Regions from separate parts of the Streptomyces sp. NPDC058051 genome, predicted to be linked through region 2. Evidence: riboswitches for the same ligand, from Rfam matches in the RefSeq annotation. Region 2 holds a riboswitch; each other region holds the start of a gene.

Region 1 (9,655 bases), on a different contig from region 2:
GCGCAGGCCGGGGTCGCCGACGACCGACCGCACCTCGGGTTCGGCGGGGGCGCCGACGACCCGGAGCGCCTCGAAGGCGAGTCCGCGCAGCAGGGCGTCCTCACCGCGGGCGACGGCGAGGAGTTCGGCGACGGCGCTGCCGACGGGGCGGGCGGCGAGCCAGGCGCGGTACTCCGCGCGGGCCGGGCCGGGGGTGAGCCGGGCGCAGCCGAGCAGCATGTCGGCGGCGGCCTGCTCGATGTTCCCGGCCGGGCTCTGGGCCGCGACGCAGATCTGTTCCAGCTTGACCCAGACCGCCCAGTTGCCGAGCGGGGTGAGGGTGGCGTGTCCGGCGCCGAGGGTGAGGGCCCCGACGGCGGCCAGCCCCTCCAGGGCCCAGTCGAGAAGGAGGGCGATCAGGGCGGCGGGGTGTGCCTCGGCGGCGGTTCCGGCCGGTGCGGCCGGCGGCTGCGGCCCGTACGGCACCTCGCAGCGCTCCTCGTGGAGCTCGGCGACGCGCTGGCCGAGCAGGTCCAGGAGGGCGGGCACGGCGACCGGCCCGGCCGAGAGCTGGAGGAGGGAGAGCACCTGGGGCACGGCCTCGACGGCCTCGGCGACCGCGGTGGAGTCGATGCCGTCGGGTGCGGGGTGGACGAGCGACCACGCGTCGAAGAGCGCCACCCAGCCGCGGAGCACGGCGGAGTCGTCGCGGTCCCAGGCGCGCAGCCGCCAGCCGGGGCGCGCGGTGTCGCCGTGCAGTTCGACCAGACCGGCGAGCCGGGCCCGGTCCCAGCCCGAACGCATCTGGGCCGGGGACAACTCCATGACCGCCGCGGCCCGTTCCAGAGCCTGGGCGGCCGGCGGCGGTGCGCCGGGGATCGCGCCGTCGGCTGCCCAGCGGGCGATCCGTACGGCGTCGGCAAGGACGGTTCTGGCCTGGCGGGCCAGTTCCGCCCTGGGAGGAGTGCCCTCCGGGGGGCGGGGAGCCGGCCTGGTGCGCCGGGTGGTCACGGCCTTGCGAGCGGTGGCGAGGGGTCGCGGGCGGACAAGTCGCAGCCTGGAGTCGCGCGGGGTACGGGACGTCACGGGAGCAGTCTTGCCCCTGACGGCCCGAAAGCCCAAACGGAACCCGAATTCGCGGTGGAGGGAGTGGTGGCACGGGCCCGGCACCAATCGGCCGATCCCTCGCATCAGGTCACATCAGGGGCGTGAGGAAGCGGCGCAGGGCCTCTTCGTAGTGGACCGGGTCGGCGTTCCACATCGCCGCGTGCGGAGCCTGCGGGACGGTGTGCAGGGCCACCAGGTCGGGCCGGCGGGCGGCGAGGTCGCGGGACGGCTGCCAGGGGGCCAGGGTGTCGTCGGGTCCGTGGAAGATCAGGGTCGGGGCACGCAGCGACGGTGCGAGGGAGCCGTCCAGGAGCCGGGCGCCGCGCAGCCCGGTCTGCCCCTGGGCGGCACGGACGGCGAGCGGCAGCAGGGCGGCCGGGATGCCGCGGGCCGTGGCCAGGGCGCGCATCGTGGTGGCCCAGTCCAGCACCGGCGAGTCGAGGACGAGGCCGCAGATCCGGCTGCGGAGTGCCGAGTTGACGGCCGCGTGCAGTGCCATCGAGGCGCCGGTGGACCAGCCGTACAGGACGACCTTCTCGGCGCCGTACCGCACCGCGAAGCGAATCGCCGCGTCCAGGTCGCGCCATTCGGACTCACCGAGGTGGGCGAGGCCGTCCGGGGAGCGCGGCGCTCCGGGGTCGCCGCGGTAGGCCGGGTCGAGCACGGGCAGGCGCAGACCGTGCAGGAACTCCATGACGTTCATGGGGTGTTCCCTGGTCGTGCCGAGGCCGTGCACGGTGATGACCCAGGTGTCGCGGGGGCCGGGCAGGAACCAGGCGGGCAGGGTGCCGAGTTCGCCGGGGATCTCGACCTCCTCGTACGTGAGGCCGAGGGCCGACGAGGGGTCGCCGCTGTGCAGTTGCGGGGTGACGCGGACCTTGGCGCCGGGCTCCAGGGTGCCGCTGCTGACGCGTTCCAGTCTGCGGACGACGGTGTCGGGGGCGTGGTGGGCGTGTGCGATCACCGGGCCGACGACGGCGTGGACGTCGTCGCCCACCAGTCCGTACGTACCGGGCCGCAGGGCGGTGAAGGAGCGGGTCAGGGTGACCTGCCCGGCGGCCGTGGCGTGCACGGTGAGTCCGCGGTCGGCGGGGAGCGGTCGTCCGGAGGGCGCCCTGAGGGCGGCGTGGCTGGCGTACCGGCCGGCCGCGACCGCCGCTGCCGCACCGCCGCCGAGGACCGTGGTGACGGCTGCTGCCGTGATGGTTGCCGGGCGCACCGCTCCAGTCTCCCGGGGTGCACCGCACCCTGCCAGCGGACGGGGGCCGTCCGGTGTCAGCCCGGTTGTCCGTATCCCTTCAGCGCCTCCCGCACGTCGCTCAGCTGGGCCGGGGAGAGCAGATGGGGCGAGCGGCCGGGCACGGAGCTCGCGGTGAGCCAGAGCCGGCAGAGCCATTCCAGCTGGGCGGTCCTGTCGTACGCCTCGTCCAGGGTCGCTCCGTAGGTCACGGTTCCGTGGTTCTGGAGCAGGCAGCCGGTGCGGTCCCGCAGGGCGGCGAGCATGTTCCCGGCCAGTTCCTCCGTCCCGTAGCGCGCATAGGCCGCGACCCGGACGGGGCCGCCCAGCAGGGCGGCGGCGTAGTGGACCGCGGGGACCTCGGGGACCAGGGTGGAGACGGCCGTGGCATGCACCGCGTGGGTGTGGACGACGGCAACCGCCTCGCTGTTCCGGTAGACCGCGAGGTGGAGCGGGAGTTCGCTGGTGGGGGCCAGCTCGCCGAGGACGCGGTTGCCGTCCAGGTCGACGCCGACGGCGTCCCCGGGACCGAGCCGGTCGTACGGCACTCCGCTCGGGGTGACCAGGACCGTCGCACCGACGCGTGCCGACACGTTTCCGGAGGTCCCGACGACGAGGCCGTCCGCCGCCGTCCTGCGGGCGGTGGCGACGACAGCGTCCCAGGCCCGTTCGATCGCGTCCCCTCGGTCATCACTCATACGAGGATCCTGTCAGCCCGGGAGGCGAACGGGCATGCGATCGGCCGGGAAGGTCACAACCCGGTGACGTTCACAAAAGGTGCGCCAGGGGGTGGATCGGGCCCGGTGGGGCTCCGTGCGCGGACCGCGCCGCGCCGCGGAGATCAGGAAGAGGAATCCGGTCCCGACAGGAGACACCACAGCGCCCTTCCCAGTTCATCTTCCGTTCACTCAGGTTGCCTACGGTCCACTTGCCAATGACGTCGAACGATTGCCTGGGTAAATGGAACACATCACGCTGCTTCTCGCGATTGTGATCGTGACAGCTCTAGTGTTCGATTTCACGAACGGTTTCCATGACACCGCCAACGCGATGGCGACCACCATCTCGACCGGCGCACTCAAACCGAAGACAGCGGTGGCCATGTCCGCCGTTCTCAACCTCGTCGGCGCGTTCCTCTCGGTGGAGGTCGCCAAGACGATCTCCGGCGGGATCGTCAACGAGAACGGGCTGCGGACAGAAGTGATCTTCGCGGCACTCGTCGGCGCCATCCTGTGGAATCTGCTGACCTGGCTGGTCGGCCTTCCGTCCAGTTCCTCGCACGCCCTGTTCGGCGGCCTGATCGGCGCCGCGGTGATGTCGGCGGGCTGGTCCTCCGTCAACGGCGGCACCGTCGTCACCAAGGTGCTGCTCCCGGCGCTCGCCGCGCCGATCGTCGCCGGTCTGGCCGCGCTGCTGGCGACCAGGCTGACGTACCGGATCGGCGGGAAGATCCGCAACGACGCCCAGGAGAAGGCCACCGCCAAGGGCTACCGCGCCGGTCAGATCGCCTCGGCCGGACTGGTCTCCCTCGCCCACGGCACCAACGACGCGCAGAAGACCATGGGCATCATCACCCTGGCCCTGGTCACCGGCGGCGTCCTGCACCCCGGCTCCAACCCGCCGGTCTGGGTCATCGTCGCGGCCGGTACGGCCATCGCGCTCGGCACCTACCTGGGCGGCTGGCGCATCATCCGCACCATGGGCAGCGGCCTCACCGACCTCAAACCGCCGCAGGGCTTCGCCGCCCAGACCAGCGCGGCCACGGTCATCCTGGCCTCCTCGCACCTCGGCTTCTCGCTCTCCACCACGCAGTCCTGCTCCGGTGCCGTGATGGGCGCGGGGCTCGGCCGCCGGGGCGGCGTGGTCCGCTGGTCCACCGCCACCCGGATGTTCGTCGCCTGGGGTCTGACCCTGCCGGCCGCGGGACTGGTCGGCGCCGGTGCCGAGTTCCTCACCAAGCAGGGCACGTGGGGTGTCGTCGTCGTCGCGGCGCTGCTGCTCGCGGGCTCCGGGGCGATATGGCTCGTGTCGCGTCGCAAGCCGGTCGGCCACGGCGACGTCGCACCCGCCGCCGACGGAGCCGAACCCGCGGGCGTCGTCACCACGGCCATCGCCGCCGTCAGCCCGCCGCCCACCGGCGCCCAGGCGGCCGCCCAGGATCTCAAGACCACCATTCCGGCTCCGGCCGCGACCTCCCAGGACCCGGCGCGACCCGCCACCGTCTAGGTCGGCCGCCCCGGCAGACCGGCTAAGGAATCAGCATGAAAATCGACTGGGCAGCCCTCGGCTCCGTCTTCGGCGTCTCCCTCGTCGTCACCGTCGCGCTGGTGGGTCTCTTCACCCTGGGCATCGTCGGTCTCTCCAAGCAGCCCGAACCGGCGGCGCAGGGCGGCTCCGGCGGCTCGCTGCTGCTGGCCCGCGCGGGCGCGTACGTCTGCTTCGCGCTGTGCGCGACGGCGGTCGCGTACGGGATCTATCTGATCGTCGCCTGACCTCCGTCAAGGCATCCCCCTTCTCCGCACGCTCCCGACGGGCCGGACCCACGACATGGGTCCGGTCCTTCGGCATGGGTCCGGCCCTTCGGCGTTGTGGCTCCGGCCCGATGTGGGGCACAGCACACCGCACCGCCGCAGGTCAACGGCAAGTTGACGGACGTTCGCGGAGCGTGGTGGACTGCCGGAGCCAATTACGGCGACAGCAGAGGAAGCCGGTGCGAATCCGGCGCGGTCCCGCCACTGTCACCGGGGAGCAGTCCCCCACACCGGAAGTCACGGCACGCGCGAGCGGGCTGGAAGGCCGGGGGAACTGCGGATCCGGGAGCCAGGAGACTCTCGTCGCCCGTCACGTCGATCCAGGGCGCGGACCCTGAGTGAGGACATATCGCCATGCCTGGCTGCCGTGCGTCCGTTGCTTCGATGCTCTCGACGAGAGCCGCCTGTACGAGGACCCTTCGAGGCGTGAGCGCCGGTTGAGCCATGCGTGCCGATCGCGTTTTCGCGTACGGCGCCACGGCCGGTCTGATCGGCGACCTGCTGTTCGGTGATCCCCGCAGGGGACACCCGGTCGCCGCCTTCGGGCGGGCCGCGGCGGGCGTCGAGCACCGTCTCTGGCGCGACCACCGCGGGTGGGGCGCGCTGCACACGCTCGTCTGCGCCGGAGGCGCCGCGGGGAGTGCCGTGCTGGTCACCCGTGCCCTGCGCCGTCATCCCGCCGCCTCGGTCGCCCTGACCGCGGCCGCCACCTGGTCCGTCGTCGGTGGTACCTCCCTGGGGCGTGAGGCCCGCACGATCGGGGCCGCGCTGGCCGCCGATGACCTCGCGTCGGCCCGCGAGCGCCTGCCGCACCTGTGCGGGCGCGACCCGCAGTCCCTCGACGGACCGCAGATCGCCCGCGCCGTGGTGGAGTCCGTGGCCGAGAACACCTCGGACGCCGTGGTCGGCGCCCTGGTGTGGGGCGCGCTGGCCGGCGTGCCCGGACTCGTCGGCTTCCGGGCCGCCAACACCCTCGACGCCATGGTCGGCCACAAGTCGCCCCGCCACCGGCGCTACGGCTGGGCCTCGGCCCGCCTCGACGACCTCGCGGGCTGGCCCGGTGCCCGGCTCACCGCCCTGCTGGCCGTGGCCGCCGGCGGGCGGCCACGGGGCGCGGTGCGGGCCTGGCGGGCCGACGCGGCCAAGCACCCGAGTCCCAACGCGGGACCGGTGGAGGCGTCGTTCGCGGGCGCGCTCGGCGTACGGCTCGGCGGAACCCTCGCCTACGGAGGCCGGATCGAGCACCGCCCCGTCCTCAACGGGGAGACGGGCCGGGCGGTGGAGACCGAGGACATCGAACGCGCGGTGCGGCTCTCGCGCCGGGTGAGCGTGCTCGCCCTCGGCGTGTGTGTGGTGGGGCGACTGGGTGCCGGCCTCGCCGCACGGCGCATCGCGGGACGACGGAACGCGGGCCTGCCCGCCGAAGCCCTTCGGGCCGCGGGACGACGGACCGCAGGACGGAGACGGACATGAGCGGCGGGCTGCTGGTCGCCGGAACCACCTCGGACGCCGGCAAGAGCGTCGTCACGGCGGGCATCTGCCGCTGGCTCGTACGCCGGGGCGTGAAAGTGGCGCCCTTCAAGGCGCAGAACATGTCGCTGAACTCGTTCGTCACCCGCGAGGGTGCCGAGATCGGGCGCGCCCAGGCGATGCAGGCCCAGGCCGCCCGGGTCGAGCCGACCGCGCTGATGAACCCGGTGCTGCTCAAGCCCGGTGGCGACCGCTCCAGCCAGGTCGTGCTGATGGGCAGACCGGTGGGCGAGATGAGCGCGCGCGGCTACCACGGCGGCAGGCAGGAGGCGCTCCTCGGCACGGTCGTGGACTGCCTGGAGCGGCTTCGGGCCACGTACGACGCGGTGATCTGCGAGGGCGCGGGCAGCCCGGCCGAGATCAACCTGCGGCGCACGGACATCGTGAACATGGGCATCGCACGGGCGGCGCGCTTCCCCGTGGTGGTCGTCGGCGACATCGACCGCGGCGGCGTCTTCGCCTCGTTCTTCGGTACGACGGCGCTGCTCGACGCCGAGGACCAGGCGCTGATCGCCGGCTACCTCGTCAACAAGTTCCGCGGCGACGTCTCGCTGCTGGAACCCGGCCTGGAGATGCTGCGCGGGATCACCGGGCGGCGGACGTACGGGGTGCTGCCCTTCGCCCACGGCCTCGGGATCGACGAGGAGGACGGTCTGCGGGTCTCGATGCGCGGGGCCGTACGCGAATCGGTCGTCGCACCGCCGCACGGCGAGGACGTGCTGCGCGTCGCGGTGTGTGCCGTTCCCCTGATGTCGAACTTCACCGACGTGGACGCGCTGGCCGCCGAACCGGGCGTCGTCGTCCGGTTCGTGGACCGCGCGGAGGAGCTGGCCGACGCCGACCTCGTCGTCGTGCCGGGCACCCGCGGCACCGTGAAGGCACTGGCCTGGCTGCGCGAGCGCGGCCTCGCCGACGCCCTGGTGCGGCGCGCCGCCGAGGGCCGGCCGGTCCTCGGCGTCTGCGGTGGTTTCCAGATCCTCGGCGAACACATCGAGGACGAGGTCGAGTCGAGGGCCGGGCACGTCGACGGTCTCGGCCTGCTGCCCGTACGCGTCCGCTTCGACCGGGAGAAGACCCTCGCCCGCCCCGTGGGCGAAGCGCTCGGCGCCCCGGTCGAGGGCTACGAGATCCACCACGGCGTCGCGGACGTACGCGGCGGGGAACCCTTCCTCGACGGCTGCCGGGTCGGCGCCGTGTGGGGCACCCACTGGCACGGCTCGCTGGAGAGCGACGCGTTCCGCCGCCGCTTCCTGACCGAGGTCGCCCGGGCCGCCGGACGGCGCTTCGTCCCCGCCCCCGACACCAGCTTCGCCGCGCTGCGCGAGGAACAGCTCGACCGCCTCGGCGACCTCATCGAAGAACACGCGGACACGGACGCGCTGCTGCGGCTCATCGAGTCGGGCGCGCCGTCAGGACTTCCCTTCATCGCCCCCGGAGCACCTGGAGCACACGCATGAACGCCCCTACGAGCACCGTGCTGTTGCTGTCGACCGCCGACACGGACCTCCTCGCCGCGCGCGCCAGTGGCGCGCCGTACCGGATCGGCAACCCCACCCGCGTCGACGCGCGCGAGGAACTCCCCGCGCTGATCGAGGGCTCCTCCGTCGCCGTCGTCCGCCTCCTGGGCGGCAAGCGCGCCTGGGAGGAGGGGCTGGCCGTCCTCAAGGCGTCCGGCATCCCCACCGTGCTGCTGGGCGGCGAGGCCGTGCCCGACGCGGAGCTGATGGCCGAGTCGTCCGTACCCGCCGGGGTCGTCGCCGAGGCGTTGCGCTACCTCGTGGAGGGCGGCCCCGGCAACCTCGTGGAGCTGGCGCGCTTCCTCTCCGACACCGTCCTGCTGACCGGCCACGGCTTCGCCGAGCCGCAGAAGATGCCCGAGTGGGGCCTGCACGGCGACCGCGCGTTCACCGAGGGCCGCCCGACCGTCGGCGTGCTCTTCTACCGGGCCCACCAGCTGTCCGGGAACACCTCGTTCGTCGACGTCCTGTGCGACGCCGTCGAGGCGCGTGGCGCCAACGCCCTGCCGGTGTACTGCGGTTCGCTGCGCGGCGCGGACGCCGGGCTCTACGAACTGCTCGGCCGGACCGACGTCCTGGTCGCCACCGTGCTCGCGGCGGGCGGCACCCGTGCGTCGGACGCCTCCGCGGGGGGTGACGACGAGGCGTGGGACATCGGCGCGCTGGCCGAGCTGAACGTCCCGGTGCTCCAGGGCCTGTGCCTGACCTCCTCACGCGCCGCGTGGGAGGCGTCCGACGCCGCGCTGTCCCCCATGGACGCGGCGATGCAGGTCGCGATCCCCGAGTTCGACGGCCGGCTGATCACCGTCCCGTTCTCCTTCAAGGAGCAGGGCCCCGACGACGTACCGGTGTACCGCGCCGACCCCGAACGTGCCGCGCGCGTCGCCGGAATCGCGGTGCGCCACGCCGTGCTCACGCACAAGCCGAACGCCGAGAAGAAGATCGCGCTCGTCTTCACCGCCTACCCGACCAAGCACTCCCGGGTCGGCAACGCGGTGGGCCTGGACACGCCCGTGTCGGCGGTGCGGGTCCTGGACGCCCTGCGCGACGCCGGTTACGGGGTCGACGGGCACCCGGACAACGGCGACGAGCTCATCCACCGGCTCATCGACGCCGGTGGTCACGATGTCGAGTGGCTGACCGAGGAACAGCTCGCCGCAGCCCCCGCACGGGTTCCGCTCGCCGACTACCGGGCCTGGTTCGACCGGCTCGAACCGGGGCTCCGCGACGCGATGCTGGAGCACTGGGGCGAGCCGCCGGGCTCGCTGTACGTGGACGGGGACGAGATCGTCCTGGCGTCCCTGCAGTTCGGGAACGTGGTGGTGCTGATCCAGCCGCCGCGCGGTTTCGGCGAGAATCCGATCGCGATCTACCACGATCCGGACATGCCTCCGTCGCACCACTACATGGCGACGTACCGCTGGCTGGAGGCCGCAACGTCGGAGGGGGGCTTCGGCGCGGACGCGGTCGTCCACATGGGCAAGCACGGCACGATGGAGTGGCTGCCGGGCAAGGGCCTCGGCCTGTCCGCCGGCTGCGGCCCCGACGCCGTGCTCGGCGAACTGCCGCTGATCTACCCGTTCATCGTCAACGACCCGGGCGAGGGCACCCAGGCCAAGCGGCGCGGGCACGCCACGGTGGTGGACCATCTGGTGCCGCCGATGGCGCGTGCCGACACCTACGGCGACCTGGCCAAGCTGGAGCAACTGCTCGACGAGTACGCGCTGGTCAGCGATCTCGACCCGACGAAGGCG
Region 2 (9,655 bases):
CGACGTACTACACCGGCGTCTTCTGGGGCCTGGACCAGGGCGCACCCGGTGGTGGGGGCGAGCAACTCCCGGCCCCCTCCGGCCTTCAGGTCACGGGCGTCACGGCGAGCAGCGCCGCACTGTCGTGGAACGCGGTCGCCGACGCCGCCTCGTACGCCGTCTACCGCGACGGTACGAAGGTCGCCTCCCCCGCCTCCACGACGTACACGGACACGGGCCTCACCGCCGGCAGTGCCTACCGGTACACGGTGGCGGCGGTCGACGGATCGGGCACGCCCGGCACCGCCTCGTCCCCGGTGACGGCGACCACGTCCGGCGGCACACCCGCGCGGTGCTTCACGGCGACGAACTACGCGCACGTGGCGGCGGGCCGGGCACACACCACGGGCGGCTACGTGTACGCCAACGGCTCGGACGAGAACATGGGCCTGTACAACGTCTTCGTCACGCACACGCTGAAGGAGTCGCCGACGGGGTACTTCGTGCTCGCCGACACGGGGTGCGCGGCCTGAGCACACTCGTCCCGGAAGGCGGCCGGGCACACCGCGCCCGGCCGCCTTCCGGAGCCCGTCCCGTCCCCGGATCCGGCAGAATCAGGGCGTGCCCGGATGGACGCGCCGCAGTCCGCGCGCCGGTCCCGCTCCTATTCCTCCGGTGGGAAGACGACCTCCCCGGAGCCGGTCAGTGTGATCGTGATCGCCTCGACGGGGCACCCTTCGGCCGCGGCGAGGACCTTCTCGTTGGCGTCGGTCTCGGGGGCTGCCGGGTGGGACTGCCGGGCGGAGTCCAGCGCGAATCCGCCCGGTGCGTGGTTCACGCACATCCCGGAGCCGATGCAGACGCGGCGGTCGACCTCCACTGCCCAGCGGTCCCCCATCACGCCCCCTCGTATCCGGCCGGCAGATGGATCATCTTGTGCTCGAAGTACTCGGCGTATCCCTCGGGGCCGAACTCCCGTCCCAGGCCCGAGTTCTTGTAGCCGCCGAACGGGCCGAGCATGTCGAGGCTGAAGGTGTTCACGCTGTACGTGCCCGTCCTGACCCGGCGGGCGATGTCGACGCCGTGCGCGGTGTCGGCGGTCCAGACGCTGCCGCTGAGGCCGTAGTCGGAGTCGTTGGCGATGCGTACCGCCTCGTCCTCGTCGCCGTACGGCAGGAGGCAGATGACGGGGCCGAAGATCTCCTCGCGGGCGATGCGCATGGAGTTGTCGACGTCACCGAAGAGGGTCGGCTCGACGTACCAGCCCCGTTCCTGGGAGGCCGGACGGCCGCCGCCGGTCAGGATCTTGGCGCCTTCGTCCTGGCCGATCCGGATGTAGTCGAGCGACCGCTGCTGCTGGCGCCGCGCGACGAGCGGGCCGAGTTCGGTGGCGGGGTCGAGCGGGTCGCCGACCTTCAGCGCACCCGCGGCGGCGGCGAACGCCTCGGCCATCTCGTCGTAGCGGGAGCGCGGCACGAGGATGCGGGTCTGGGCGACGCAGGCCTGGCCGTTGATCATCCAGGCGAAGGGGACGATGCCCGCGACGGCCGTGTCCAGATCGGCGTCCGGGAGGATCACGGCGGCGGACTTGCCGCCCAGCTCCAGCGTGACCCGGGTGAGGTTGCGGGAGGCGACCTCCATCACCCGTCGCCCCGCGGCGACGGACCCGGTGAACGACACCTTGTCGACGCCGGGATGCCCGACCAGGTACTCGCTGACCTCGCGGTCGGCCGGCAGGATCGACAACACCCCTTCCGGCAGCCCCGCCTCCGCGGCGATCTCCGCCAGGACGTAGGCGTCGAGCGGGGATTCGGGCGAGACCTTGAGGACGGCGGAGCAGCCGGCCAGCAGCGCGGGCGCGAGCTTGGCGGCGGCGGTGAACTGCGGAACGTTCCACGGCACCACGGCCGCGACCACCCCGACGGGCTCCCGGCGCACCAGCAGCGGCCCGAGCACCCCGTCGCGCCGCTCCTCGTACGGGAAACCGCGGGCGACGGTGATCGCCGCGTCCCACACCATCATCGCCGCGAGGGCCTGCACCATCACGCCGGACGTGTACGGGGTGCCGTTCTCCGAGCTGATGATCCGGGCGATCTCCTCGTACCGCACGGCGAACGCGTCCTTGATCCGGGTGATCACCTCGATCCGCTCGTCCACGGTCATCCGTGGCCAGGGCCCCTCGTCGAAGGCCCGCCGGGCGGCGGCGACGGCCCGGTCCACGTCCGCCGCGCAGGCGTGCGGCACCCGGCCGATCACCTGTTCGGTGTGGGGCGACACGACCTCGATGACGTCCCGGCCCAGCGGATCGACCAACTCCCCGCCGATGAACAGTTTTCCGTGTTCGACAAGCTCGGTCATGGCTGCTGCCTCCCGCGACCCGGCACGTTACCTGACTCCGTGTCAGAACTGATACCAGTTCCAGTTCCAGGAGTCCACGGCCGCGACGGGCCCGCCCGCGCCGACGACACACCGGTTCCACCCGCCGGACGGCCACGAGGGCATCGGGGCCGAACAGTTGGCCGACCGGGGGGTCAACTGGAACAAGTTCTCGTTACAGTGGGCGCGGTGCACCGCACAGCCGTACGTCCGGTACGCCGACCAGGTCGCGCGGAGCGATGTCGTGCGGAGCGATGCCGCGCGGAGAGAGGGGGAGCCCATGACGCAGGTGACCGATCACGGCGGGGGCGTGCACAGCATCAAGGTCCCCATCCCGGACAACCCGCTCGGGCACACCCTGGTGCACGTACTCGACACCGGTCGCGGCCCGGTCCTGATCGACACGGGCTGGGACGATCCGGAGGCGTGGGACACGCTCACCGCCGGGCTCACCGCCGTCGGTACGGGGGTCGGCGACATCCACGGTGTGGTCATCACCCACCACCACCCCGACCACCACGGCCTGTCCGGGCAGGTGCGCGAGGCGTCCGGGGCCTGGATCGCCATGCACGCCGCCGACACCGCGATCGTGCGCCGGACCCACGAGTCCCGGCCGGACACCTGGTCGGCGTACCTCGCGGCGAAGCTCACCGCGGTCGGTGCGCCCGAGGAGCATCTCGCGCCGTTGCGGGCGGCCATGGCCGGCGGCCGGATGCGCACCCTGCCCGGGCTGCGGGCCGCGGTTCCGGACCGGGAGATCGTCCCCGGTGAGCTGCTCGATCTGGCGGGGCGCGCGCTGCGGGCCGTCTGGACGCCGGGGCACACGCCCGGCCACGTCTGCCTCCACCTGGAGGAGGAGCATCCGGGAGATCTTCCCGGCCGGGGCCGGCTCTTCTCCGGCGATCACCTGCTGCCCGGAATCAGCCCGCACATCGGTCTCTACGAAGACCCCGACGACGCCACGGTCACCGATCCGCTCGGCGACTACCTCGATTCCCTGGAGCGCGTCGGGCGGCTCGGGGCCGCCGAGGTGCTGCCCGCCCACCAGTACGCGTTCACGGATGCCGCGGGGCGCGTGCGGGAACTGCTGCACCACCACGAGGAGCGGCTGACCGGGCTGCTCGGACTGCTGGTCACCCCCCTGACGCCGTGGGAGCTGGCCGAGCGGATGGAGTGGAACCGGCCCTGGGCGCAGATCCCGCACGGCTCGCGGAACATCGCCGTCTCGGAGGCCGAGGCGCATCTGCGGCGGCTGGTGAAGCTGGGCCGCGCGGAGGCGGTGGCGGGGAGCGACCCGGTGACGTACATCGCGGCGTGACGGACCACCGAACGACCCGGTGACGTACATCGCGGCGTGACGGACCACCGGCGGGGCACCGGGGTCGGGGGTGTGACCGCCTCCACCCGGGCGCTCCGGCCCCGACCGGTAGAGTGTGCGGGTCGTCATCATGCCCGTCCAGGGGGAAGCCGGTGCGAATCCGGCACTGACCACGCAGCCGTGAGCCGTCGTCGCAGACGGTGAGTCGGAATGCCCTGCCTGCGGTTGTGACCGGCTCGCACCACCGGAACCCCGGTGGTCGGCACCGTCGAGGTATACGGAGCCGGAGCCTGGTGCGTGAGCGTGCCTGTGCCCGGTTCCCCGCGCAGGAGAGGCCCCGCCCGCCATGACCGTACGCCGCAGCGCAGCAGCGCTCGCCGCCACCGCCACCGTGCTCTGTGCGGCCACTGCTCCGGCCGCGGTCGCGGCACCGTCCCCGTCGCCCTCGCCGTCCGCCGCGTCGCCCTCCGGGCTGTACGGCACGAAGGACCCCACGTACGACGGCGTCTGGCGGCAGTCACTGGCCCTCCTCGCCCAGCGGATCGAGGGCGTCACGCCCGCGACGAAGTCGGTGGACTGGCTGATCGCCCAGCAGTGCGCCGACGGCGCGTACGCCTCGTACCGGCCGGACGTCTCCCAGCCGTGCACCGGGAAGACGGTGCTGGACACCAATGCCACCGCGGTCGCCGTCCAGGCGCTCGTCGAGGTGGGCGGCCACCGGGAGACCGTGAACGACTCGGTGCGCCGGCTGAAGGCCGTACAGAACGAGGACGGCGGCTGGGGCTACACCGCGGGCGCGCCCAGTGACGCCAACTCCACCTCGCTGGTGATCGGCGCCCTCGCCCGGCAGGGGCAGCGGCTCGGGGACATCACGACGCACGGCGGCAAGACGCCCTACGCCCCGCTGCTCGCGCTCGCGATCCCGTGCGGCGGCAAGGACGGCGGCGCCTTCGCCTACCAGCCCGACAAGGCCGGCAAGCTCGCGGCCAACGCGGACGCCACCGCCGCCGCCGTGCTCGGCACCATGGGCAAGGCCCTGGCCGTCGGGGACAACGCCGCGACCAAGGCGCCCACCTGCCACCCGGGCACCGGCCTCACGCCCGAGCAGGCCGCCCAGAACGGCGCCCACTACCTCGCGAACGCCCTCGCCGCGAACGGCCATCTGGACCTGGCACCGATGCCCGGCGCCGACGACTCCACCCCGCAGCCCGACTTCGGCAACACCGCGGACGCGGTCGTCGCCCTGTCCGCGGCGGGCCACCAGGACAAGGCCGCCGGGGCCGTGGCCTGGCTGAAGAAGAACTCCGGGTCCTGGGCGGAGGAGAACGGTCCCGCCGCCTACGCGCAACTGGTCCTGGCCGCACACGCGGCCGGTGCCGACGCCCGCGACTTCGGTGGCGTGAACCTCGTCGACCGGCTGAACGCGACCGGTCCCGTCCCCGCGGCCGTCACCACACCCGACCCGTCCGCCGACACCGGCTACGTGCCCACCGAGAAGGACCAGGTCCACAGCGGGGACGATGTGATCGGCGGCGTGTGGTGGTACGTCGGTATCGGCCTCGTCGTCGGCGCGGGCGCCGGTTTCCTGATCAGCGGCCGCCGGAAGAGCCAGCAGCTGTGAGGCGGGCAGGAAGGGCCGCCGCTCTCCTGGTGGTCCTCGGCGCCGTCCTGGCCGTGCTCGGCACGGGGACGGCCCAGGCGGCCGGGTACCGGTACTGGTCGTTCTGGGAGGGCTCCGGCACGGACTGGACGTACGCCACGCAGGGCCCGTCCCTGGTCCGGCCGGACGACGGCGCGGTGCAGGGCTTCCGGTTCTCGGTGAGCGAGGACTCCCAGGATTCCGCGAATCCGCGCAGCTCCCCGGACTTCGCGGAGATCTGCGCGGACACCCCGGCCGAGGACGGCACCAAGCGGGTCGCGCTGGTCATCGACCCGGGCACCGCGGCGGACGCCCCGGCCGGCGAGACTCCGCCCGCGCTGCGCACCGCGTGCGCGCGGGTCGCCCCGGACGCGAGCACCGCGGAAGCGCTCGCGTCGGTGGCCAAGCCGCTGCGCTACAGCAGCGACGCCCTCCTCTGCGCCATATCCGGCTACCCGGCCTCGGGCTGCGGCGAGCAGGTCTCGGGGGACGGCGGGCAGGCGCCCGCCGCGTCCGCGCCCCCGGCAGCCTCGGACTCCTCGGACGCCTCCGCCGCCTCGGACAGCTCGGACAGCTCGGGCGGCGGACCGTCCGCCGGAGTGCTGGTCGGGGTCGGCGCCGTTCTCCTCCTCGGCATCGCCGCCGTCGCGCAGGCCCGCCGCCGCCGCGGATGACCGCCCCGGCCACGGGCGTCACCGGCACCGCGCGGTCGCGCCGCCCGCTGCGCGCCCCCGGGGCGACCCGGAGCAACGCCCTGCCCGCCGGGGCCTGGTGGCTGTGGGCCCTCGGCCTCGCCACCGCGGCGTCCCGGACCACCAACCCACTGCTGCTCGGGCTGCTGGTGGGGGTGGCGGGCTATGTGGTCGCGGCGCGCCGGACGGACGCGCCGTGGGCCCGTTCGTACGGGGCGTTCATCAGGATCGGGCTCTTCGTCATCGGTGTGCGGCTGCTCTTCTCCGTCTTCCTCGGTTCGCCGATCCCCGGGACGCACCCGGTGTTCACCCTCCCCGAAGTGCCGCTGCCCGACTGGGCGAAGGGTGTCAGGATCGGCGGCCGGGTCACCGCCGAGCAGCTGGTCTTCGCCCTGTACGACGGGGCGAAGCTGGCCGCGCTGCTGATCTGCGTCGGCGCGGCGAACTCGCTCGCCAACCCGGCCCGGCTGCTGAAGTCGCTGCCGGGTGCGCTGTACGAGGTGGGGGTCGCCGTCGTCGTCGCGATGACGTTCGCGCCGAACATGGTCGCCGATGTGGTGCGGCTGCGCACCGCGCGGCGGCTGCGGGGCCGTCCGACCGGCGGCGTCACGGCGGTCCTCCAGATCGGACTGCCGGTCCTGGAGGGCGCGTTGGAGCGATCGGTCGCGGTGGCGGCCTCGATGGACGCGCGGGGGTACGGGCGTACCGCCCAGGTTCCGCCCGCCGTCCGGCACACCACGAACGTCCTCACGCTGGGCGGACTGCTCGGGGTGTGCGCGGGCACGTACGGTCTGCTGGCCGCGCAGGGCGCCGTGTACGGAATGCCGCTGCTGATCGCCGGGCTGGTCGCCGCGACGGCCGGGCTGCGGCTCGGTGGTGCCCGCTCGGTCCGTACCCGCTACCGGCCCGACCGGTGGGGTGTGCGGGCCTGGCTGGTGGCCGTCTCGGGGGTCGTGGTGGCGGCGGCGATGATCTGGGCGGGCAGTGTCGACGGGGAGGCGCTGCGCCCCGGCGTCGTACCGCTCGTCGCACCGGTGCTCCCGCTGTGGCCCGCGGCGGCGGTGCTGGTCGGGCTGCTGCCCGCGGTGGTGGCGCCCGTGCCGCCCCCGGTGGGCACCCCGAATCCCGAGGAGAGCAAGTGATCCGCTTCGAGCACGTCTCCGTGCGGTACGAGGGCGCACCGCACCCCACCCTCTCCGGGGTCGATCTGACCGTCCCCGAGGGCGAGTTGGTGCTGCTCGTGGGCCCGTCCGGGGTCGGCAAGTCGACGCTGCTGGGGGCCGTTTCTGGTCTCGTTCCGCACTTCACCGGTGGCACGCTGAGCGGCCGGGTCACGGTCGACGGGCGCGACACCCGCACCCACAAGCCGCGTGAACTCGCCGATCTGGTCGGCACGGTGGGGCAGGACCCGCTCTCCCACTTCGTGACCGACACGGTCGAGGACGAGCTGGCGTACGGAATGGAGTCGCTGGGCCTCGCCCCCGACGTGATGCGGCGGCGGGTCGAGGAGACCCTGGACCTGCTGGGGCTCGCCGGGCTGCGCGACCGGCCGATCGCCACGCTCTCCGGTGGCCAGCAGCAGCGCGTCGCGATCGGCTCGGTCCTCACCCCGCACCCGAAGGTCCTGGTCCTCGACGAGCCGACGTCCGCGCTCGACCCGGCCGCGGCCGAGGAGGTCCTCGCCGTGCTCCAGCGGCTGGTGCACGACCTCGGCACGACGGTCCTGATGGCGGAGCACCGGCTGGAGCGGGTGGTGCAGTACGCGGACCAGGTCGTCCTGCTGCCGTCGCCGGGGGCCGCTCCGCTCATGGGCGCCCCCGCGGACATCATGGCCGTCTCGCCGGTCCACCCGCCGGTCGTGGCGCTGGGCCGGCTGGCGGGGTGGGATCCGCTGCCGCTCTCGGTCCGCGACGCCCGGCGCCGGGCGACCGGCCTGCGGGAGCGGCTGGCACAGGCACGGCCCGCCCCGTCGCCGGTGCCGGCCGGGGCGGCCGTGCCCCTGCCGCCCACCGCTCCCATACCCGCTCCCGTGCGGCGTGGTGCGCTCGCCCGGCTGCTGGGCCGCGGCGCGCGGACCGCGGCGGCTCCCGAGCCCGTCACCGATGCCACGGCCCGGGTCGAGCGTCTCGGGGTACGGCGCGGGCGCGTCGAGGCGCTGCGCCGGGTGACGCTCTCCGTCGCCCCGGGCGAGACGGTCGCGCTGATGGGACGCAACGGTGCGGGCAAGTCCACCCTGCTGGCCGCGCTCGTCGGCATGGTCGAGCCCACCGCGGGCACCGTCCTCGTCGGCGGCCGGGCCCCGCACCGTACGCCGCCGCGCGAGATGATGCGCCGGGTCGGCCTGGTACCGCAGGAACCGCGCGATCTGCTGTACGCGGACACGGTCGCCGCCGAGTGCGCCGCGGCCGACGCGGACGCGGGCGCCGCCGCGGGCGGCTGCCGGGCCCTGGTCGCCGAGCTGCTGCCCGGTGTGCCGGACGACACACATCCCCGTGATCTCTCCGAGGGGCAGCGCCTCGCGCTGGCCCTGGCCGTCGTGCTCACCGCGAGGCCCCCGCTGCTGCTCCTGGACGAGCCGACCCGCGGACTGGACTACGCGGCGAAGGCCCGGCTGGTCGGGGTGTTGCGCGGTCTCGCGGCGGAGGGCCACGCGATCGTCCTGGCCACGCACGACGTGGAACTGGCCGCGGAGCTGGCGCAGCGGGTGGTGATCCTCGCCGACGGGGAGACCGTCGCGGACGGGGAGACCCGGCAGGTGGTGGTCTCCTCCCCGGCGTTCGCCCCGCAGACCGCGAAGATCCTCGCGCCGCAGGAGTGGCTGACCGTGACGCAGGTGCGCGGCGCGCTGGAAGCGACGTCATGAGCGGAGGGAACCGGAAGGGGCGCGAGGCACGGCCGGTGCGCCTCGGGCCGCGCGCGATCGCCGCACTCGTCCTCATCAGCGCGATCGGTGTCCTCGCGTTCGGCTGGCCCCTGCTGGCCGGTGCGCAGTCGGGTTCGGCGCACTCCCAGGACGCGCCGTGGCTGTTCGCCGCCCTGCTGCCGCTGCTGGTCGGTGTGGTCGTCGCGATGATCGCGGACTCCGGTCTCGACGCGAAGGCGGTGGCGATGCTGGGGGTGCTGGCCGCGGTCGGCGCCGCGCTGCGCCCGCTGGGCGCGGGCACGGCGGGGCTGGAACCGATGTTCTTCCTGATGGTGCTGAGCGGCCGGGTGCTCGGCCCCGGCTTCGGCTTCGTGCTCGGCTCCGTGACGATGTTCGCGTCGGCGCTGCTCACCGGTGGAGTGGGTCCGTGGATGCCGTTCCAGATGCTGGCGATGAGCTGGTTCACGATGGGTGCGGGCCTGCTGCCGGGCCCGGACCGGCTGCGCGGGCGCGCGGAGCTGCTGATGCTCGCGGCGTACGGGTGCGTGGCGGCGTTCGCGTACGGCACGGTGATGAACCTGTTCGGCTGGACGATCGTGCCCCCGCTCGGCTCGGGGATCTCCTTCCAGCCGGGTGACCCGCTGTCGGAGAACCTGGTGCGCTTCTTCGCCTACTGCGCGGCCACGTCGCTCGGCTGGGACCTGGGCCGGGCCGCGCTCACCGTGGTGCTGACGCTCACCGTCGGCGCGACGCTGCTGAAGGCGCTGCGCCGGGCCACCCGCCGCGCC
Region 3 (9,655 bases), on a different contig from region 2:
CTCCCGTGCATCGGCTCACACGACCGGCGCAGCCTGCCCCCTCACGGCGTCGGCGAGAGGACAGCGGCAAGCGGCGACGGACGCTTCCCACGCGCCAGTGCGCCAGGTCAGCGCACTCTTCCCCGAGGTTTCAGCGCCACCGGCGGCACCACCGGGGCGGGCAGCCGGTCGCCGGCGTAACCGTGCACCTCGCCGAAGCGCGAACCCTCGGTCCACTCCCGTCGAGCCTCCTCGATCTCCTCGTGCGAACGCCCGATGAAGTTCCACCACATGACGATCTCCTCCTCGAAGGGCTCGCCGCCGAGGAGCATGAGGCCCGCGTCGGTATCCGCGCGCAGGGGCAGTTCGGTGCGGCCGCAGCCCAGGTAGAGCATGGAGCCGGGCAGCACGGGTACGCCGTCGACCACGGTCCGGCCGGACATCGAGAGCACCGCGTACTCGAAGTCGGGGTCGAGCGGCAGGCGGGCCTCGGCACCGCCGGACAGGGCCAGGTCGGCGCCGACGATCGGCGTGTACGTGGTCCCGGGCGAGGTGGCGCCGTCGAGTTCGCCCAGGATCAGGGTTGCGGTGAGGCCGGGGGCGATCACGGTCGGCAGGTCGGTGTGGTGCTGGAAGTGCGGCTCGGCGTGGCGGTGGGCGTCCGGCAGGGCGACCCAGAGTTGGGCGCCGTGCAGAAACCTCGCATGCGACGCGGGGCTCTCCTCGGAGTGACTGATGGCCCGGCCGGAGGTCATCAGCCCCAGTTCCCGCGGCCGGATCGTGCGGAGACTGCCGAGGCTGTCGCGGTGCAGGACCTCGCCGTCGTGCAGCCAGCTGACCGTCTGCAGGCCCATGTGGGGATGGGGCGGTACTTGCATCCCGGGTTCGCCGGCGATGTCATCGGGGCCGTAATGATCGACAAAGGCCCATGCGCCGACCATCCGGCGACCCAGGTTGGGCAGCAGCCTGCGGACCTCGGTGGACTCACCCAGCCGGACGTGGCGCGGGCTGAGGAGTTCCCGTACGGGCTCGGCGACGACGAAGCCCCGTCCTCCACAGACGGAGAGTGCGGCCTGGCGATCGAGATTGCTCATGGCCCTCAACCTATTCCCGCACGAACGCCGGGTGCCGGTACCGACGCCGATTATTTAGTGGAATATTCAACCGATGGGGCATGTTCGTGTGAGCAGAGAACAGCTGAGCGTGCAGCCGGCTCAGCACCGGGCGGACCCGGGGACGGTCCGTGAACAAGGAGGACAAGTGAGCGACACCTACTTCGAGTTCGGTACGGCCGCCGACCGGTGGGACCGTGCGCAGATGTTCTTCGAAGCGAAGGAGTACATGACGGCCGCCCGGATTCTGGAGGGTCTGGTCGAGGAGGTACCGGAGCAGGTGTCCCCGCGGCTGCTGCTGGCCCGGACCTACTTCCACTCGGCTCGGCTCGGCAGGGCCGAGACGGAGCTCCGGGCGGTTCTGGAGCGCGACCCGGTCGAGCCGTACGCGCGGCTGATGCTCGGCCGCACGCTGGAGCGCCAGGGGCGGAGCGCGGAGGCGACCGGTCACCTGCGGATGGCGGCGGCCTTCTCCGGGGACTTCGACGGGGACTTCGACAGGGATCCGGCGCGGTCCTAGGCGCATCGCGCCGAGAGGTCGTGTCGTCGGAACTGCCGTCGTGCGGCCGAAGGCCAGGCGCAAGGCCCGGCCTTCGGCCGCACGACGGACGGTTCGCACGTCGCTCCGGCACCCACGGCCCGCTCCCCGGGGCGCGCCGTGAGCACGGAACCGTGCCGCTCGTGCCACAACGAGCCTCTCCCCCTGACGAGTTCAGCGATCGCGTTGCGCACCAGCACGTGATCCGCCGGCTTCGAACGGCTCTGCACACGCACGGTTTCCCCCCGTCCCCCGTCCGCCGTCCGCCGTCCGCCGTCCGCGCGATCAACGATCAAGGTCACCACGCGCCACCGCCACCCTGCACGTGCTGGCTAGTATCCGAGGATCACGCCGACGAATGGAGCGCACATGCCGACCGGAAGAGTCGCTTTGGTCACCGGAGGGTCGCGTGGCATCGGCCGGGCCATCGTCGAACGGCTCGGCGCCGATGGGGCGCGAGTCGTGGTGAACTACCGCTCCGACGCCGATGCGGCTGCGGAGGCCGTGGCCACCGTGCGGCGCACGGGCGGCCAGGCAACGGCGGTACGCGCGGACGTGTCCGACCCGGAGCAGTTGCGCGGTCTGTTCGAGGAGACGGAGCGGGCTTACGGCGGGCTCGACATCCTGGTCGGCAACGTGGGCATCGCGCGGTTCGCCTCCCTGGCCGACACCACCGATGAGGACTTCGAACAGGTCTTCGTGACCAACGCGCGTGCCACCTTCCTGGCCTTGCGTGAGGCCGCCCACCGGATACGCGACAAGGGCCGCATCATCGTGATCTCCAGCGGTGCGACGGTGACGGCACGGCCGGCGAGCGGCCTGTACGCGGCCAGCAAAGCGGCCGGCGAGCAGCTCGTGCTGGCGGCGGCCAAGGAACTCGGCCCGCGGGGGATCACCGTCAACAGCGTCCTGCCCGGCGCGACCCGCACCGACGCCCTGGAAGCAGGGGCGACCGCCGAAGCGCTGGCTGCGACTCGTGCGCAAACACCCCTGGGACGGCTCGGAGAACCCACCGACATCGCCGCGATTGTCGCCTTCCTCGCCTCGGAGGACGGTGCCTGGATCACCGGCCAGTCCATCCGTGCGGGAGGCGGCCTCTTCTGATCGGGACGCGGCCTGTCGTGGTCGCCCCGACCAGCGCGCGGGAACCGTGACAGGCCGCCTGAATGCTCAACCACGTGATGGGGCCGGGCCATTCGGCCTCCCCTGATGTCCTCGACGCGCCGCCGCTGCCGCATGTCACCGAGCCGGGCCACGAACCCCTGATCCTCCGGTCTCGGATGGTCGCGGTTGGTCGCGGCACGAGTCGTGTTCCCATCACACGGCCCTGATGAACGATCACGAGCTGAACGTCTCACCGCCTGGCGTGCACGAGCTCGTCAGCGATCGTGGGGGACGTTCGACAGGCGGTTCAGCCATTCCGTCAGGAGAGCGCCCTCAGCGGTGCTGAGCGCCGGGTCGGGCGACTGCCGCAGCAGTGCGTTCAGCCGGGCCGCCGCGGACGGCACCTGGGCCTCGGACACGGCAGCCCCCGTATCGTCCGCGCCTGCGGATGCGCCGGACACGTCCGGGGTGAGGACCGCGGCGAGCACGGCATCGCGCACCCGCCGCGACATGCCCGGATCATGGAAGGTGGCCGGGCGGGCGACGAGCATCAGCGCCACGCCGACACTGGCCGACATCACCATCTGCGCGGCCAGTTCGGGGGCCAGACGCAACTTGCCCACGGCTGCGGCCCGTTCCAGATCCCTGGTGAGGATCCGGTGGGATTCGAGAGCCGCGGCCGGCGGAGTGCGCATGGCCGGTGAATTCATCAGCCGGTAGAGATGGGGGTTCCGCTGGGCGAACTCGACGTGGATGTCCCAGCCGTTGCGCAGGTCCGCGATGGGGTCCGTGCTCTCGTCGCGCTGCCGCTTCGTCGCCAGGTACTGGTCGAAGCCGTGGTCCACCACCGCGGACAACAGGCCTTCCTTGTCGCCGAAGTGGCGGTAGAGCGCCGGGGCACCCACCTGCGCGGCCTCGCACACGGCCCGGGTGGAGATGTCCCCGTCCGGGGACTCCGCGATCAGCCGCGCCGCGACTTCCAGAATGCGTGCTCGTGTGCTCATCGCTCGGACGCTATCAAAGGCGCCCCAACGGATGCCGGACGACCGCACGAGGGACACAGCCCGATCCGGGTGGGCTCGACCGCACGAGGGACACAGCCCGATCCGGGTGGGCTCGACCGCGCGAGAGGAGCGCAGGCCGACGTCGGCTCCGGCGCACTCGGCCGCACAGAAAAGACGCAGGCCGGCCCCGGTGCGCCCGATCACGCAGAGGGAGCACCGGCCGCCCCCGGCGCGCTCAACTGCACACGAGACGGGGGCGCGTCCGTGACGGCCGGGACTCCGGGGCCGGAGCCCGCGCCGGTCAGCCGATGCCGCCGTTGGCACGCAGCACCTGGCCGTTGACCCAGCGGGCAGGACCGGCGAGGAAGGAGACCACCTCGGCGATGTCCTGCGGCGTGCCCAGACGTTCCAGCGGCGTCCGGTCGGCCAGACTCGCGATGGTCTGCTCGTCCTTTCCTTCCAGGAACAGGGCGGTGGCGGTCGGCCCGGGGGCGACCGCATTGACCGTGATGTCCCGCCCGCGCAGCTCCCGGGCCAGGATCAGCGTCACGGCCTCGACCGCGCCCTTCGTGGCCGCGTAGGCGCTGTAGCCCGGCAGTGCCAGCGCCAGCACGGAGCTGGAGAAGTTGATGATCGCCCCGCCCTCGCGCAGGCGGCGTGCCGCCTGCTGGTCCACGACGAACGTCCCGCGGATGTTGGTGCGGTGCATCCGGTCCAGAGCGTCCAGATCGATGTCGGCCAGGGGCGCGAGGGTCATCACGCCCGCCGCGTGCACGACGACATCGATGCCGCCGAAGGACTCCTCAGCGGCATCGAAGAGGGCCGAGACCGCGACCTCGTCGGCCACGTCGGCCCGGAAGGCGATGGCGCGCCCGCCCGCCGCGGTGATCGCCGCGATCGCCGACTCGGCCTCGGCCCGGTTTCCCGCGTAGTTGATGACGACGGCGAATCCGTCGGACGCCAGCCGCTCGGCGCTCTCACGGCCGATTCCCCGGGAACCTCCGGTGACGATCGCCACCCGGCGTGCTGTGGCGTGCTGCTCGCTCATGGCTGTACTCCCCTGTTCCGGGCGGCCGTGAATTCAGACCCGAAAGAATCAACGCTAACGCGATTACCGTAGCACTGCTACGCGCAGGTCGACCAGCGACACCGCCGCCGCCACCGCGCAATCCGGGTGCCGCGCTTCGGGGTCGCGTGATAATTCACTCGGTCATGACCGACCTTGAGACCTCCCGCCTCCTCCTCCGCCCGATGAGCGCCTCCGATGCCTTGCGGGTGATGGCGGGCGTGCCGGGAGAGGGCGCCCACTGGGCGCCCGGGTACCCGTCCCCCGGCGAGATGGCCGCGGCCGAGCGTTTCCTCGACACCTGTGCGACGACGGGTGACCCCAGCCCGTTCTGTTCGTACGAGATGCGGCGCCGCGAGGACGGGTTGGTGATCGGCGGGCTGGGTTTCCACGGCGCGCCGGACGAGAACGGGCAGGTCACGATCGGCTACGGCCTCGTCCCCTCGGCGCAGGGCATGGGTTATGCCTCCGAGGCGCTGCGCGCACTGCTTCTGTTCGCCCGCGACCAGGGCGTGCGCTGCGTGCACGGCGACACCGATCTGGACAACCTCGCGTCCCAGCGCGTCATGACGGCCGTCGGCATGCGTCTGGTGAAGGTGGACGCGCGCCTGAAGCACTACCGGATCGACTGGGATCAGCGGGCCGGGCGGTAGGCGCTCCCTCCCCGGCCGCCGGTCCGGCCACGCGGGTCACGACGACGGACCCGCCGGGCAGCTCCCGGCGGGTCCGTCGTCTTCCGGTGGTCGGTGGTGTGTCGGTCAGCCGGTCACCACGGCGGCCCGGTCCGCAGCACCGTTTCCGGCCCTGGAGGAGCCGGCTCCCGGTGCGAGAAGCCGTTCCGTCAGCCAGCCGAAGACGAGGCCGAAGGTGATCCAGAGCGTGGCCTGCACGGCAAGGGTGGCCAGGCGGAACTCCCACAGCAGGGAGGCCGGGAAGTCCTTTCCGACCTCGTTGTACGAGGGCAGGAACGCGTACGAGAGTCCGATCACGAGGACGTAGGCGGCGGATGCGGCGATGGTCGCGTTCCAGTTGCCCAGGCGGGGAGCCAGCCGCTTGCCGAGGATGACGGCGGCGACGGCCAGCAGCACACTGAGGGCGACCATCAGGAAGAACAGGGTGGTGCGTCGGCCGATCGTGTCGGGGTTGCCGACGGCCGGCGGGTTGGCCGGGTACTTCAGGAAGGGAACGACGTACACCGTCAGCAGGGCCGCGCCCGCGATCAGGGCTGCCGTGGCCCGCGGGCCGAATCTGCCGATCCGGCCGAGGGCGTAGCAGTAGACGAGAGCGGCGATGCCGCCGATCGCCACCCCGAAGACGAGCACGCCGGTGGCAAGGCCGGCGGTGGACTGCATGGTGCGGCTGACGAGTTCCTCGCCGCCGCCGTGGTCGTGGCTGTGGCTGTGTGCCTCTTCGAGGGCGATGGCCGCGTCGACGCGGGACTCGCCGAGGAAGTAGGCGACGACCAGAGCGAGCGCGCCCGCGACGAGGCCGGCCAGCATGCCGCGGACGAGCAGGGCTCTGACAGATATGGAGTTCATGAGGTTTTCCCTGGTTGGAAGTTACGTCAGTGGCAGGGGAAACCGAGGAGGTGGCGTCCGTCGTGGACCCACTCGTGGACGCTTTCGCCGGAGATGACCGCGGTGGCGCCCTGTTCGGCGCCGACGAAGTACAGCAGTACGAGCATGAGGATGCCGAAGAAGACCGCCCAAGGGGCAATGGCCTTCAGGGAGATGGGGGTGATCGCCGGTACGGCGGTGGCGGGCGCAGCACTCTGTGCCATGGCAGAACCTCCTGAGGGAACACGCGTCCCGATCGTGGTGCCTGAGACGAAGGTGCTGGGTCTGACTTCCCGTACGGGTACGGGTTCACAGTGGCGCGACCGTGCCGGATTCTCACCGGACTTCCGTCACACCTTCGCCATGTTCGTTGCGACGATACCGGCTGGGAGCGGACACGGCCATGGCCCCTTCGGGGCAGTGGCGCCCGGATGCCATGGTGGGGTGGCCAGAAGGGCCACCGTTCAGGGAGTTGACCCGGTCATGACGATCCAGGTGATGTTGATCTCACCGGCGCTCAACGCCGCGCTGCGCGAGGCCCGCTTCGACGGCGATGCTCCGCTGGACGCGGCCGGGGTCCGACAGGCCCGGGAGGCCGCGGCGGCGGTGCCTGCGGCCGACCGGTACGTGTGCGGGCCGTCGGAGCGGTGCGCCCGGTCCGCCGAGGCGTTGGGTGTGCGTGCCGCACTCGAACCGGCGCTCCGTGGCTGGGACATGGGCCGGTGGAGCGGGCAGCGGCTGGTGGACGTGAGCGCGCGCGAGCCGGAGGCGGTGTCGGCCTGGATGACCGATCCTTCGGCGGCCGGGCACGGCGGTGAGTCGTTGCTGACGTTCTGTGCACGGGTCGCCTGTTGGCTGGATTCCGTGGAGTCCGCGTACGACGGGGAGGACGGCCGGGTGCTGGGGATCGTCGAGCCCGCGGTGGTGCGGGCCGTGATCGTACGGGCACTCGGCCTGCCGACCCTGGCGTTCTGGCGGCTGGACATCGCCCCGTTGACGCTGACCGGGCTCAGCGGCCGGTCCGGGCGGTGGAATCTGCGGTGTGGGCAGCCGCTGTCCTCCGCCGCGGGGGACTGACGCGCTCTCCGCAACCCCGGCGGACAACCGACCGCTGCGGGGCGGTGAACGACGTCCCCGGCCCGCACGGCCACATGACGCCCCGTCACCGTCGGCATCGGCATCGGCATCGGCATCGGCATCGGCATCGGCGGACGCGACGTCTTCGACGAGCGCACGGTACGGGAAGGCGCGCCCCGCCCGGGGAAGCGCCGGACAGGAACGGGCCCCTTACGCGTCGCGGTACGTCTCCAGCAGGCGCAGCCAGATCTCGCTGATCGTCGGGTACGAGGGGACGGCGTGCCACAGCCGGTCGAGGGGGATCTCGCCCGCGACAGCGACCGTCGCCGAGTGCAGCAGCTCGCCGATGCCGGGTCCGACGAAGGTGACACCCAGCAGGACCTCACGGTCGAGGTCCACGATCATGCGGGCGTGGCCCTGGTAGCCGTCGGCGTACAGGCCGGAGCCCGCCACCGCGGCGAGGTCGTGGTCGACGGCGCGCACACGGTGGCCCGCCTCCTCGGCCTCAGCGAGGGTGAGGCCCACCGATGCGGCCTCGGGATCGGTGAAGACGACCTGGGGGACGGCCGCGTGGTCGGCGGAGGCCGCGTGGGCGCCCCATCGGCCGGTCTCTGTCGGTGCGCCCGCGGCACGGGCGGCGATCGCCGCGCCCGCGATGCGGGCCTGGTACTTGCCCTGGTGGGTGAGGAGTGCCCGGTGGTTGACGTCACCGACCGCGTAGAGCCAGCCGGTGCCGTCCACGCGACAGCTGTCGTCGACGCCGAGCCAGGAACCGGGCTTCAGACCCACTGTTTCGAGGCCGAGGTCGTCGGTGCGCGGGGCGCGGCCCGTGGCGAAGAGGATCTCGTCGGCCTCGATCTGCTCGCCGGTGTCCAGCTCCACGGTGACCGGGCCGTCCGGGACCGCGCGCCGTACGGCGGTCGCCGAGGTTCCGGTTCGGATGTCGGCGCCCGCCTCCGTCAGCGCGCGGGCGACCAGCTCGCCCGCGAAGGGTTCCATCTTCGGCAGGAGTCCCTTGCCGCGGACCAGCATCGTCACCCGGGCGCCGAGGGCCTGCCAGACAGTGGCCATCTCCGTCCCGACGACGCCGCCGCCGACGATGACGAGGCGGCCGGGCACCTCCTTGGCGCTCGTCGCCTCCCGGCTGGTCCACGGGCGGGCCCCGTCGACGCCGGGCAGTGCGGGGACGACCGCGCGGCTGCCGGTGCAGACGGCGACGGCGTGCCGGGCGGTGAGCCGGTGCTCCGTGCCGTCGGGAGCCGCGACGGAGACCGTCTTCTCACCGGTGAGCCGGCCCTGGCCCCGGTAGATGTCCGCCCCGATCCCCTCCAGCCAGGTGACCTGCCCGTCGTCCTTCCAGTGCGAGGCGTAGGTGTCACGGCGGGCAAGGACGGCCGTCGCGTCCAGCGGTCCCTGCACGGCCTCGCTGAGGCCCGGGATGCGGCGGGCGTCGGCGCGGGCGACCACCGGGCGCAGCAGGGCCTTGCTGGGCATGCAGGCCCAGTACGAGCACTCGCCGCCGATGAGTTCCACCTCGACGACCGCTGTGCTCAGACCGGCCGCGCGGGTACGGTCGGCGACGTTCTCGCCGACCGGGCCCGCTCCGATCACCACGACGTCGTACTCGGTGTTCAGGGAAGCATCTGTCATGGGGACAGTCTTATCGCCGGGTGTACGCGACGGCCACATGGGCAGGCGGAATAGCGCAAGCACAGACACCGTTGTGCGGAACACGTCCGAGCGGGCACAGGAAGAGGTAACACAGCATGAGCACCGTTGAGCTCACCAAGGAAAACTTCGATCAGGTCGTCAGCGACAACGACTTCGTCCTGATCGACTTCTGGGCTTCCTGGTGCGGCCCGTGTCGGCAGTTCGCGCCGGTCTACGACTCGGCGTCGGAGCGTCATGAGGACCTGGTCTTCGCCAAGGTCGACACGGAGGCGCAGCAGGAGCTGGCGGCGGCCTTCGAGATCCGCTCCATCCCCACACTGATGATCGTCCGGGACAACGTGGCGGTGTTCGCCCAGCCCGGGGCGCTGCCGGAAGCGGCGCTGGAGGACGTCATCGGGCAGGCGAGGAAGCTGGACATGGACGAGGTGCGCAAGTCCATCGAGGACCAGAAGAACGAGCAGAAGTAGCACCGGAAGGAGGCGCCCGCGCGCAGGAGCGGGGCGAGGTGCCGCAGGAGCGAGGCAAGAGGCCCGGCCGCCGGACACCGA

What was found. Region 2 has a riboswitch for cobalamin ahead of ACFVUT_RS25940 (prenyltransferase/squalene oxidase repeat-containing protein). Riboswitches for the same ligand answer to the same signal wherever they lie in the genome.
Region 1: it holds a riboswitch for cobalamin, as region 2 does, so the genes downstream of both, ACFVUT_RS08285 (cobalamin biosynthesis protein) here and ACFVUT_RS25940 (prenyltransferase/squalene oxidase repeat-containing protein) in region 2, are expected to answer to the same signal.
Region 3: it holds a riboswitch for cobalamin, as region 2 does, so the genes downstream of both, ACFVUT_RS15575 (CbtB-domain containing protein) here and ACFVUT_RS25940 (prenyltransferase/squalene oxidase repeat-containing protein) in region 2, are expected to answer to the same signal.

Annotation. Positions count from the first base shown of each region.
Region 1 covers NZ_JBHVRW010000004.1:59,948-69,602, forward strand. The annotation lists gene ACFVUT_RS08260 (hypothetical protein) at 1-990, opposite strand, end outside; gene ACFVUT_RS08265 (alpha/beta hydrolase) at 1,175-2,305, opposite strand; gene ACFVUT_RS08270 (class II aldolase/adducin family protein) at 2,362-3,021, opposite strand; gene ACFVUT_RS08275 (anion permease) at 3,284-4,549, shown strand; gene ACFVUT_RS08280 (hypothetical protein) at 4,585-4,815, shown strand; cobalamin riboswitch at 5,023-5,154, shown strand; gene ACFVUT_RS08285 (cobalamin biosynthesis protein) at 5,299-6,327, shown strand; gene ACFVUT_RS08290 (cobyric acid synthase) at 6,324-7,841, shown strand; gene cobN (cobaltochelatase subunit CobN) at 7,838-9,655, shown strand, end outside.
Region 2 covers NZ_JBHVRW010000018.1:112,728-122,382, reverse strand. The annotation lists gene ACFVUT_RS25960 (PHB depolymerase family esterase) at 1-512, shown strand, start outside; gene ACFVUT_RS25955 (ferredoxin) at 644-877, opposite strand; gene ACFVUT_RS25950 (aldehyde dehydrogenase) at 877-2,337, opposite strand; gene ACFVUT_RS25945 (MBL fold metallo-hydrolase) at 2,636-3,673, shown strand; cobalamin riboswitch at 3,776-3,911, shown strand; gene ACFVUT_RS25940 (prenyltransferase/squalene oxidase repeat-containing protein) at 4,020-5,294, shown strand; gene ACFVUT_RS25935 (SCO2322 family protein) at 5,291-5,986, shown strand; gene ACFVUT_RS25930 (energy-coupling factor transporter transmembrane component T) at 5,983-7,146, shown strand; gene ACFVUT_RS25925 (ABC transporter ATP-binding protein) at 7,143-8,867, shown strand; gene ACFVUT_RS25920 (ECF transporter S component) at 8,864-9,655, shown strand, end outside.
Region 3 covers NZ_JBHVRW010000008.1:97,052-106,706, forward strand. The annotation lists gene ACFVUT_RS15540 (pirin family protein) at 108-1,073, opposite strand; gene ACFVUT_RS15545 (tetratricopeptide repeat protein) at 1,240-1,611, shown strand; gene ACFVUT_RS15550 (SDR family oxidoreductase) at 1,999-2,733, shown strand; gene ACFVUT_RS15555 (TetR/AcrR family transcriptional regulator) at 3,009-3,737, opposite strand; gene ACFVUT_RS15560 (SDR family oxidoreductase) at 4,039-4,785, opposite strand; gene ACFVUT_RS15565 (GNAT family N-acetyltransferase) at 4,950-5,456, shown strand; gene ACFVUT_RS15570 (CbtA family protein) at 5,562-6,341, opposite strand; gene ACFVUT_RS15575 (CbtB-domain containing protein) at 6,368-6,583, opposite strand; adenosylcobalamin (AdoCbl) riboswitch at 6,587-6,735, opposite strand; gene ACFVUT_RS15580 (histidine phosphatase family protein) at 6,843-7,436, shown strand; gene ACFVUT_RS15585 (dihydrolipoyl dehydrogenase family protein) at 7,647-9,086, opposite strand; gene trxA (thioredoxin) at 9,203-9,574, shown strand.